Regions from separate parts of the Hansschlegelia sp. genome, predicted to be linked through region 2. Evidence: riboswitches for the same ligand, from Rfam matches in the RefSeq annotation. Region 2 holds a riboswitch; the other holds the start of a gene.

Region 1 (4,465 bases), on a different contig from region 2:
TCGACGTCGGTCAGCACGAGGCCCGACTTCTCGATCCAGGGCAGCAGTTCGGACAGCGCCGGCAGATGGCCGCCGGGGAAGATGTACTTGTCGATCCACGGGTTGGTGAACCAGGGGCCGTCCGACAGGCCGATCGTGTGCAGCAGCATCACGCCATCTTCGGTGAGCAGGCTCTTACACTTGTCGAAGAAGGTGCGCTGGTTGTGCAGCCCGACATGCTCGAACATGCCGACCGAGACGATCCGGTCGAACCGCCCCTCGACCGCCCGGTAATCCCGCAGTTCGAACCTGACGGCGTCCGCGAGGCCCGCCTCCCTGGCGCGGCGCTGCGCGGTCGCGAACTGCTCCTCGGACAGCGTCACCCCGAGAACCTCGCCGGCGCCGGCGGTCCCGGCGAGATAGAGGCCGAGGCCGCCCCAGCCGCAGCCGATGTCGAGCACCCGGTCCCCCGGGCGCACGACGAGCTTGGCGGCGATGTGCCGGCGCTTGGCGCTCTGCGCCTCCTCCAGCGTCGCCTCCGGGCTCTCGTAATAGGCGCAGGAATACTGTCGGTCGCTGTCGAGGAAGAGATCGTAGAGCCGGCCATCGAGATCGTAATGATGCGCCACGTTCTTGCGTGATCGGGCCGCGCCGTTGCTATGCGAGAGCCAGCGCAGCGCAAGCCGGGCGCGATCGAGCAGGCGGCCGAGCAGCGGCTTTTTCAGGCCGGCCGGCTGGTCATGGACCAGCTCCAGGAACTCGTAGATCCCGCCCTGCTCGACGACGAGCCGGCCATCCATGTAGAGCTCGCCAAGCTTGAGATCCGGATCAAGGACCAGAGCGAGCGCCGCCCGTCGATCGGCGAACCGGATGGCGACGGGGGCGCCCTGTCCGTTTCCGAAGGTGAGCGTTCGTCCGGAGGGCGCCCGGACAATCAGTGATCCACGTTCGACGAGCTGATCAAAGGCGAGCTTAAGCAACCAATCCATGATGACCCCTCCATCACGGCGCTATTATGTGCAGTTTCCGTGCCGCAAGCACTTCCCTTCCGGCAGGGCAGACGGCTACATATCGAAGCTCTCGCACCGTCGGCGAGCAGAGGTCAAAGCTTGACGACCGGCGCGTGCGTGGGCGACGGGATTGGGGGCGGCGGACCGCCCCCTTGCCGGCTCAGTCGGCGGAAACGTAGAGCGCGCCGCCCTGATTCAGGAACTCGCGCGACTTCTCCGCCATGCCCGCCTGCGCCTCCAAAGCTCGCGCCTCAGCCCGAAGTTCCTGGGTGATCTGCATCGAACAGAATTTCGGCCCGCACATGGAGCAGAAATGCGCCACCTTGTGCGCTTCCTTGGGCATGGTCTCGTCGTGAAAGGCGCGGGCGGTGTCGGGATCGAGCGACAGGTTGAACTGATCCTCCCAGCGGAAGTCGAAGCGCGCCCGCGACAGCGCGTCGTCCCTCAGCTTTGCGGCCGGGTGGCCCTTGGCGAGGTCGGCCGCATGCGCCGCGATCCGGTAGGTGATGACGCCGGTCTTCACGTCGTCCCGGTTCGGCAGGCCGAGATGCTCCTTCGGCGTGACATAGCAAAGCATCGCGGTCCCGAACCAGCCGATCATGGCCGCGCCGATGCCTGAGGTGATGTGGTCGTAGCCGGGCGCGACGTCGGTGGTGAGCGGGCCGAGCGTATAGAACGGCGCCTCGCCGCAGACGGCGAGCTGCTTGTCCATGTTCTGCTTGATCTTGTGCATCGGCACGTGGCCGGGACCTTCGATCATCACCTGGCAGCCCTTGTCCCAGGCGACTTTCGTGAGTTCGCCCAGGGTGTCGAGCTCGGCGAACTGCGCGGCGTCGTTGGCGTCGGCGATCGAGCCCGGCCTCAGGCCGTCGCCGAGCGAGAACGACACGTCGTATTTCCGCATGATGTCGCAGATGTCGCCGAAGCGCTCATAGAGGAAGCTCTCCCGGTGCCCGGCGAGGCACCAGCGCGCCATGATCGAGCCGCCGCGCGACACGATCCCGGTGACGCGGTTCGCGGTCAGCGGCACGTGGGCGAGCCGCACGCCGGCGTGGATGGTGAAGTAGTCGACGCCCTGCTCGGCCTGCTCGATCAGCGTGTCCTTGAACACCTCCCAGTCGAGCTTCAGCGGATCTCCGTCGACCTTCTCGAGCGCCTGGTAGATCGGCACCGTGCCGATCGGCACCGGCGAATTGCGGATGATCCAGGAGCGGATGTTGTGGATGTTCCGCCCGGTCGAGAGGTCCATCACCGTGTCGGCGCCCCAGCGGATCGCCCAGACAAGTTTTTCGACTTCCTCGGCGGCGCCGGAGGTGACGGCCGAATTGCCGATGTTGGCGTTGACCTTGACGAGGAAGTTGCGGCCGATCGCCATCGGCTCGAGCTCAGGGTGATTGACGTTGGCCGGGATGATCGCCCGGCCGCGCGCGACCTCGTCGCGCACGAATTCAGGCGTCACGAACTCCGGAATAGAAGCTCCGAAGCTGTCGCCGTCGGCATGGCGTTCACGCGCGCCGTCGCGCGCCGCCTCGCGGGCGAGGTTTTCGCGGTGGGCGACATAGATCATCTCCTCGGTGACGATCCCGGCCTTCGCGAATTCATACTGCGTGACCATCTGGCCCCGCGCCGCCTCGCGTATCAGGCGGGTCGCCGGGCATGGCGCGACCAGCCTGTCGGCGGAGACGTTGCCATTGTCCTCGGGCTTCACCGCACGGCCGGGCGCCACGTCGAGCCCGCGCGCCGCGATCCAGCTTTCGCGCACCGGCGGCAGCCCGGCGGCGAGGTCGATGCGGGCGGCGTCGTCCGTGTAGGGGCCGGACGGGTCGTAGACGCGGACCGGCTGCTCATTGGGATCGCTCAGTGTGATCTCGCGGAACGGCACCCGAAGTTCGGGATGCGACTTCGGCGCGGCGTAGACCTTGCGGGAGCCGGCGATCGGCCCGGTGGTGACGCTTTCGGGCGCGGCTTTGGCGTCCTTCGGCGGGATGTGGACGTTCATCGGGAATCTCCTCGAGCGCTTCTCGTTGGGAGATCCGGATTCTGACGAAATGTCAGGGAGACCGGGCGCGGACGCCCTTTGGCCTTCGGTTCCCGTCCCTTCGCCGGCATGACCCGGATCAGGTTCAAAGGGATCGGCCTCTGGCCATCTCAGCCCCGCATCGCAGCGGGACGCCCCTCGGAATGGGCGCAGGTTAGGAGCGATCGAGGGTGGTGTCGAGTGCGGAGGAGCGTCAGGCGTTGAAGGTAATGCGGCTCGCCAGGGCCTCGGCGTCGATCTCCTCGCCGTCGAGAATGTCGCCGAACGAGAAAGGGCTCTGCTTCGACGGTTCGCCCGGCAACGCTTCGCCGCGTCTCCGCAGAATGGTGCGGGCGTTGGCGACCGCGTGCCGCCAGACGCTGTGGACGTCCGACCGCTGGAGCATCGATGGCGTGACCGCGCTTTCGGCCTGCGACTTGAAGTTGTCGATCTCCTCAGCCCATTTGAGGCGAAGGTCAGGATCGGAAACGGCGGCCATCTTCAGAAGATGGACGAATACTTGTTTGACGTAACTCTCGAACGCCCGCTGTTCCGACCGCCCCACGCTTTCGATCTCCTCGGCGACGTTTTCGAGATCGAGTTCGTTCGGCAAACCCGATGCGCGAGTCTTGAGGTCGCGCAGCAGCGCGGCTTGGCGTTCTGACCAGAGCAGGATGTCGGTGTCGTAGTCGGCGACGTCACTCATGCGCCGAATGTCGCGCTGAGGTCTGGCGTTTGCAACTCGTCAGGCGCGGGACGACGGCTCCGCCAGATCGGCGGCCGGAAGGTTCGTCTTGACGAGACGCCGCCCGTCCTCGGCCAGCGCGTAGACTAAGGCCTGCGCGGTGCCGATGTTCACGTCCTCGATGGTCGCGGCGTCGATGCCGTCGAGGCGCATCAGCATCGAGCGCAGCGCGTTGCCGTGGCCGACGAGCAGCGCGCAGCCCCCCGCTCGCACGACCGGAGCGATCTCACGCTCGTAGAATGGCCAGACGCGAGCGGCCGTCATCGCCAGGCTCTCCCCGCCCTCCGGAACGGCGTCGTAGGATTTACGCCAGATCCTGACCCGCTCCGCCCCGAAGCGCTCGCGCGCCTGGCTCTTGTTCAGTCCTGCAAGGCCGCCATAGTCGCGTTCGTTGAGCGCGGCGTGCCTGCGCACCGGAAGATCGGATTGCCCGAGTTCGTCGAGGATCAGCTCCATGGTCTGGCCGGCGCGGGTCAGCATGCTCGTGAAGGCGTGCGTGAAGCTCAGCCCCAGGCGCCGCAGTTCCCGGCCCGCCGCGCGCGCCTCCTCCACGCCGCGGGGCGTGAGCGCCGGATCGCGGAGCCCGGAGAACAGATCCTGGGCGTTGTCCTCGCTTTGTCCGTGCCGGACGAGCACGAGCAAGCCACGGGCCGGCGTGGTCATAGGGTCTCCATCACCGGGGCAGCGCAAAGGCCCGTCATCCCGAAAATCCGC
Region 2 (4,465 bases):
CCGGAATTGATGACGCCGCCGCCGGTGTAGAAGATCGGCTTCTTCGCCGTCGCCAGCAGTTCGACCGCCGCGCGGATCTTGTCGGCGTCGCCCTTGACCTTGGGATGATAGGTTTTGTGCGAGACGTTCTCGCGGCCCACATAGGCGCCGCTCGCGAACTGGATGTCCTTCGGAATGTCGACGACGACCGGCCCGGGCCGGCCGCTGGTCGCGACATAGAACGCCTCGTGCAGGATCTGCGCGAGCTCGTTGACGTCCTTCACGAGGTAATTGTGCTTGGTGCAGGGCCGCGTGATGCCGACGGTGTCGCATTCCTGGAACGCGTCCGAGCCGATCAGATGCGTCGGCACCTGCCCGGTGATGCAGACCATCGGGATGGAGTCCATCAGCGCGTCGGTCAGGCCGGTGACGGCGTTGGTCGCGCCCGGCCCCGAGGTGACCAGCACGACGCCGCACTTGCCGGTCGAGCGCGCGTAGCCCTCGGCCATATGGGTCGCGCCCTGTTCGTGGCGGACCAGGATGTGCTCGATCGAGTTCTGCTGGAACAGCGCGTCATAGATCGGAAGCACCGCCCCGCCCGGATAGCCGAAGATGTGCTGAACGCCCTGATCGGCGAGCGCGCGGACCACCATCTCCGCGCCGGTCATCGTCTCGGTCATTGTGGCGGTTCCTTTCGCCTTTTTCGACCCTGCTCCGACCCGACGCGAGGTGACGCCGGGCAACAAAAAAGGGCCCGCTGGGGAGCCCTTGCTTGGCGTCATCGGACGTTGAGCGCGAGCCCTATGCGGCCCGCACCGTCGATGACGCCTGTCTTACGAGAATGAGCTTGCGCGGCACGCCGTCGCTTCCTCTGCCGGAAATGCGGGCGGAACCTACGCGCGGAGGTCCCTGGCGTCAAGGCGCGCCCACAAGAAGAAAGCGCGGCGCGTCCGACCGGCGTTTCGGGACGTACAGAACAAGGATCAACCGGAGGGTTCCCGATGAGGACTTTCGCAGCCGTCCTTCTGCTTTCGCTCGCCGCCGCCACGGCGCGCGCGGAGAGCGGCCGCTCCGGCGCCTGGACCTACAATTTTGAGCCGGAGAGCCATGGCGGCGGGATCGTCACGGCGCTCTCGCCTGCCCCCGGCGCATCGTTCAACGACCCGTCTTATCTGGTCGCCCGCTGCCTCGGCGGACGCACGGAGTTTTTAGTGGGAACGTCCGGCGGCTGGGGCCTGTCCGGACGGACGCTCGACGTGCTGGCTCAGCCCGAAGGAACGCCCGGGCCGCCGGCGACCGCGCGCTGGGACGTGTCGTCGAACGGCAAGGCGGTGTTCGCGCCCGAGCCCGTGGACGCGCTGCTCCGCTCGCTGCCCGACCCGGGCCGGCTCCGCATCGCCGTCACGGACGGCATGGGCCAGAGCCACGAGACGATCTTCGACATGACCGGCTTCGCGGAGATCCGCCGCCGCATCGCCGAAGCCTGCCGCTGGGCGCCCTGAGCCCCGCTTCGGTTGACACGCGCGGGCGCGCTCCCCACTGTCTCTTCAGTCCGAGGGGCGCCCGGGGACGGGCTGAGACGGCGTGAGCCGGACCCTTTGAACCTGATCCGGGTCATGCCGGCGAAGGAACGGGGCTCTTGACGGCGTCCACGCCGCCGCCGCTCCCATCGCCGCATCGCCCCGCTGCGTCCGAGGCTCGAGCCGAGGGAGAGTGTTGTCATGCGCGTCACCATCGTCGGCGCCGGCGTCGCGGGCCTCACGGCCGCGATTGAACTCGCCGGGCGCGGCGCCGAGGTCGAGATCCTCGAGCGCGGCGCGGCGATCGGCGAGCGCGCCTGTTCCTGGGCGGCCGGCGGCATGCTGGCGCCGTGGTGCGAGCGCGAGAGCGCCGAGCCGGTCGTGGCCGAGCTTGGGGAGCAGGCGCTCAGCTGGTGGCCGCGCCATATAGACGGCGTGACGCCCAACGGCACGCTGGTGGTCGCGCCGCGGCGCGACGCCGCCGAACTCACCCGCTTCGCCGCGCGCACCGAGCGCTTCGACTGGATCGACGGCGACGCGATCGCCGGACTGGAGCCCGACCTCGCCGGCCGTTTCGACCGCGGGCTGTTCTTCCGGGAGGAGGCGCATCTCGATCCCCGCCGCGCGCTCGCGGCGCTGGCGACGCGCGCTGAACAGCTCGGGGTCAAAATCCGCTTCGGCGTCGATGCCGATCCCGAATCCGCGCCGGGCGACGCGGCGCTCGACTGCCGCGGCTTCGCGGCCCGCCGCGAGACCCCGGACCTGCGCGGCGTGCGCGGCGAGATGCTGCTGCTGCGCACGCAGGACATTTCGCTCAGCCGGCCGGTGCGGCTGCTGCATCCGCGCATCCCGCTTTATATCGTGCCGCGCGCCGACGGGCTGTTCATGGTCGGCGCCACGATGATCGAGAGCGCCGCGCGCGGCCGCGTCACGGCGCGCTCGGCGGTCGAGCTGATCAACGGCGCCTATGCGCTGCATCCGGCGTTCGGCGAGGCCGAGATCGTCGAGACCCGCGCCGACGTCCGCCCCGCCTTCCCGGACAATCTGCCCCGCGTGACGCGCCGGGGCCGCATATTCTCCATCAACGGTCTCTATCGTCACGGCTTCCTGCTGTCGCCCGCGATGGCGCAGCAGGCCGCCGAGGCCGTGATGGCGCTTTCGGAGACCCACGATGAAGCTGATCGTGAACGGCTCACCGCTTGAGGTGGAGGCCGAGACCCTCGCGGGCGCGCTCGCCGCGCTCGATTATGGCGACGCCATCGTGGCGACGGCCGTGAACGGCGCCTTCGTGCCGGCCGCCGGCCGCGCCGCCCGGCCGCTCGCCGAGGGCGACCGCATCGAGATCGTCGCGCCCCGGCAGGGAGGCTGACATGGATTTTTATGGCGTTCCGCTGCGCTCGCGGCTGCTGCTCGGCACTGCGCTCTATCCCTCTCCGGCGATCCTCGCCGACGCCGTGCGCGCGGCGGATTGCGACATCGTCACCGTATCGCTCCGCCGCGAGTCCGGCCGGCTGCGCGAGGGCCAGGATTTCTGGGGGCTGATCCGCGACCTTGGCGTGCGGGTGCTGCCCAACACCGCCGGCTGTCACTCGGTCAAGGAGGCCGTCACCACCGCCCAGATGGCGCGCGAGGTGTTCGGCACGCCGTGGATCAAGCTCGAGGTGATCGGCGACGCCGACACGCTGCAGCCCGACGTGTTCGGCCTGGTGGAGGCGGCCAAAATTCTGTCCGCGGAAGGATTCGAGGTGTTTCCGTACACCACCGCCGACCTCGGCGTCGCGGACCGCCTGCTGGACGCGGGTTGCCGCGTGCTGATGCCGTGGGGCGCGCCGATCGGCACCGGGCTCGGGCTCAACGACGTCTATGCGCTGCGCTCGCTGCGCGCGCGCTTCCCCGACGTGCCGCTCGTGGTCGACGCCGGCATCGGCAAGCCCTCGCACGCCGCCGCCGCTATGGAGCTCGGCTACGACGCCGTGCTGCTCAACACCGCCGTCGCCAAGGCCGCCGATCCGGTCGCGATGGCGGGCGCCTTCGCGCGCGCCATCGAGGCCGGCCGCGCCGGCTATCTCGCTGGCCCGATCGAGCCGCGCGACATGGCCGCGCCCTCGACGCCGGTGCTCGGCCGCGCGAGCCTCGCATGACCGACCGTCTCGATCCGTTCTACCCCGTCGTCGACAGCGCCGCCTGGGTGCGGCGGCTGGTCGGCGCCGGCGCGCGGCTGATCCAGCTCCGCATCAAGCAGAAGCCGGAGGAGGCCTTGCGCGGCGAGATCCGCGAGGCGCTCGCCCTGTGCCGCGCGGCCGGCGCGACGCTCGTTGTCAACGACTACTGGGAGCTCGCCATCGACGAGGGCGCGGACTTTCTGCACCTCGGCCAGGAGGATCTCGACGGCGCCGACCTCAAGGCGATCCGCGCGGCCGGGATCAGGCTCGGCGTGTCGACCCATGATCACGCTGAGCTCGACCGCGCGCTCTCGGTCGATCCTCACCATGTTGCGCTTGGGCCGATCTGGCCGACGATCCTCAAGCAGATGCCCTTCGCGCCGCAGGGACTTGAGCGAATTGGCGAATGGAAGCGGCTGATCGGCGACCGTCCGCTGGTGGCGATCGGGGGGCTGACGCCGGAGCGCGCCCGGCTCTGCCTCCAGAACGGCGCGGACGTCGTTGCGGTCGTCAACGACGTGCTCGGCGCCCCGGACCCCGAGGAACGCGCGCGGGAATGGATCGCCGCGACCCGGAGCCCCGCCCCCGCCTGAGCGGCTTGCAGTTTTGCGCGCCGCTGCCCACAAATGCGGGGCCTCGCGGCGCCGCATCATTCGCAGGATTTGGAAAGCTCACGCATGGCCCGTTCCGGTGACCGCAGATACGGGCCAATGACCGAGCTGGTGCTGGGAGGGCGTGACTCCGACGAGCAGTTCGGCTTCGTCAACCCGCCGGTGGTGCACGGCTCCACCGTGCTGTGGTCGA

What was found. A riboswitch is a leader RNA that binds a small molecule or an ion and turns the genes downstream of it on or off. The one in region 2 is predicted to bind thiamine pyrophosphate.
Region 1: linked by a shared signal. The riboswitch ahead of thiC (phosphomethylpyrimidine synthase ThiC) and the one ahead of thiO (glycine oxidase ThiO) in region 2 are both predicted to bind thiamine pyrophosphate.

Annotation. Positions count from the first base shown of each region.
Region 1 is NZ_DATLJK010000017.1:276,577-281,041, reverse strand. It holds gene VM780_RS17360 (cyclopropane-fatty-acyl-phospholipid synthase family protein) at 1-968, opposite strand, end outside; gene thiC (phosphomethylpyrimidine synthase ThiC) at 1,150-2,988, opposite strand; TPP riboswitch at 3,067-3,176, opposite strand; gene VM780_RS17350 (DUF29 domain-containing protein) at 3,221-3,712, opposite strand; gene VM780_RS17345 (2,3-bisphosphoglycerate-dependent phosphoglycerate mutase) at 3,752-4,414, opposite strand.
Region 2 is NZ_DATLJK010000010.1:26,781-31,245, reverse strand. It holds gene VM780_RS06490 (acetolactate synthase 3 large subunit) at 1-659, opposite strand, end outside; gene VM780_RS06485 (hypothetical protein) at 981-1,481, shown strand; TPP riboswitch at 1,525-1,627, shown strand; gene thiO (glycine oxidase ThiO) at 1,701-2,702, shown strand; gene thiS (sulfur carrier protein ThiS) at 2,671-2,868, shown strand; gene VM780_RS06470 (thiazole synthase) at 2,870-3,640, shown strand; gene VM780_RS06465 (thiamine phosphate synthase) at 3,637-4,254, shown strand; gene metC (cystathionine beta-lyase) at 4,339-4,465, shown strand, end outside.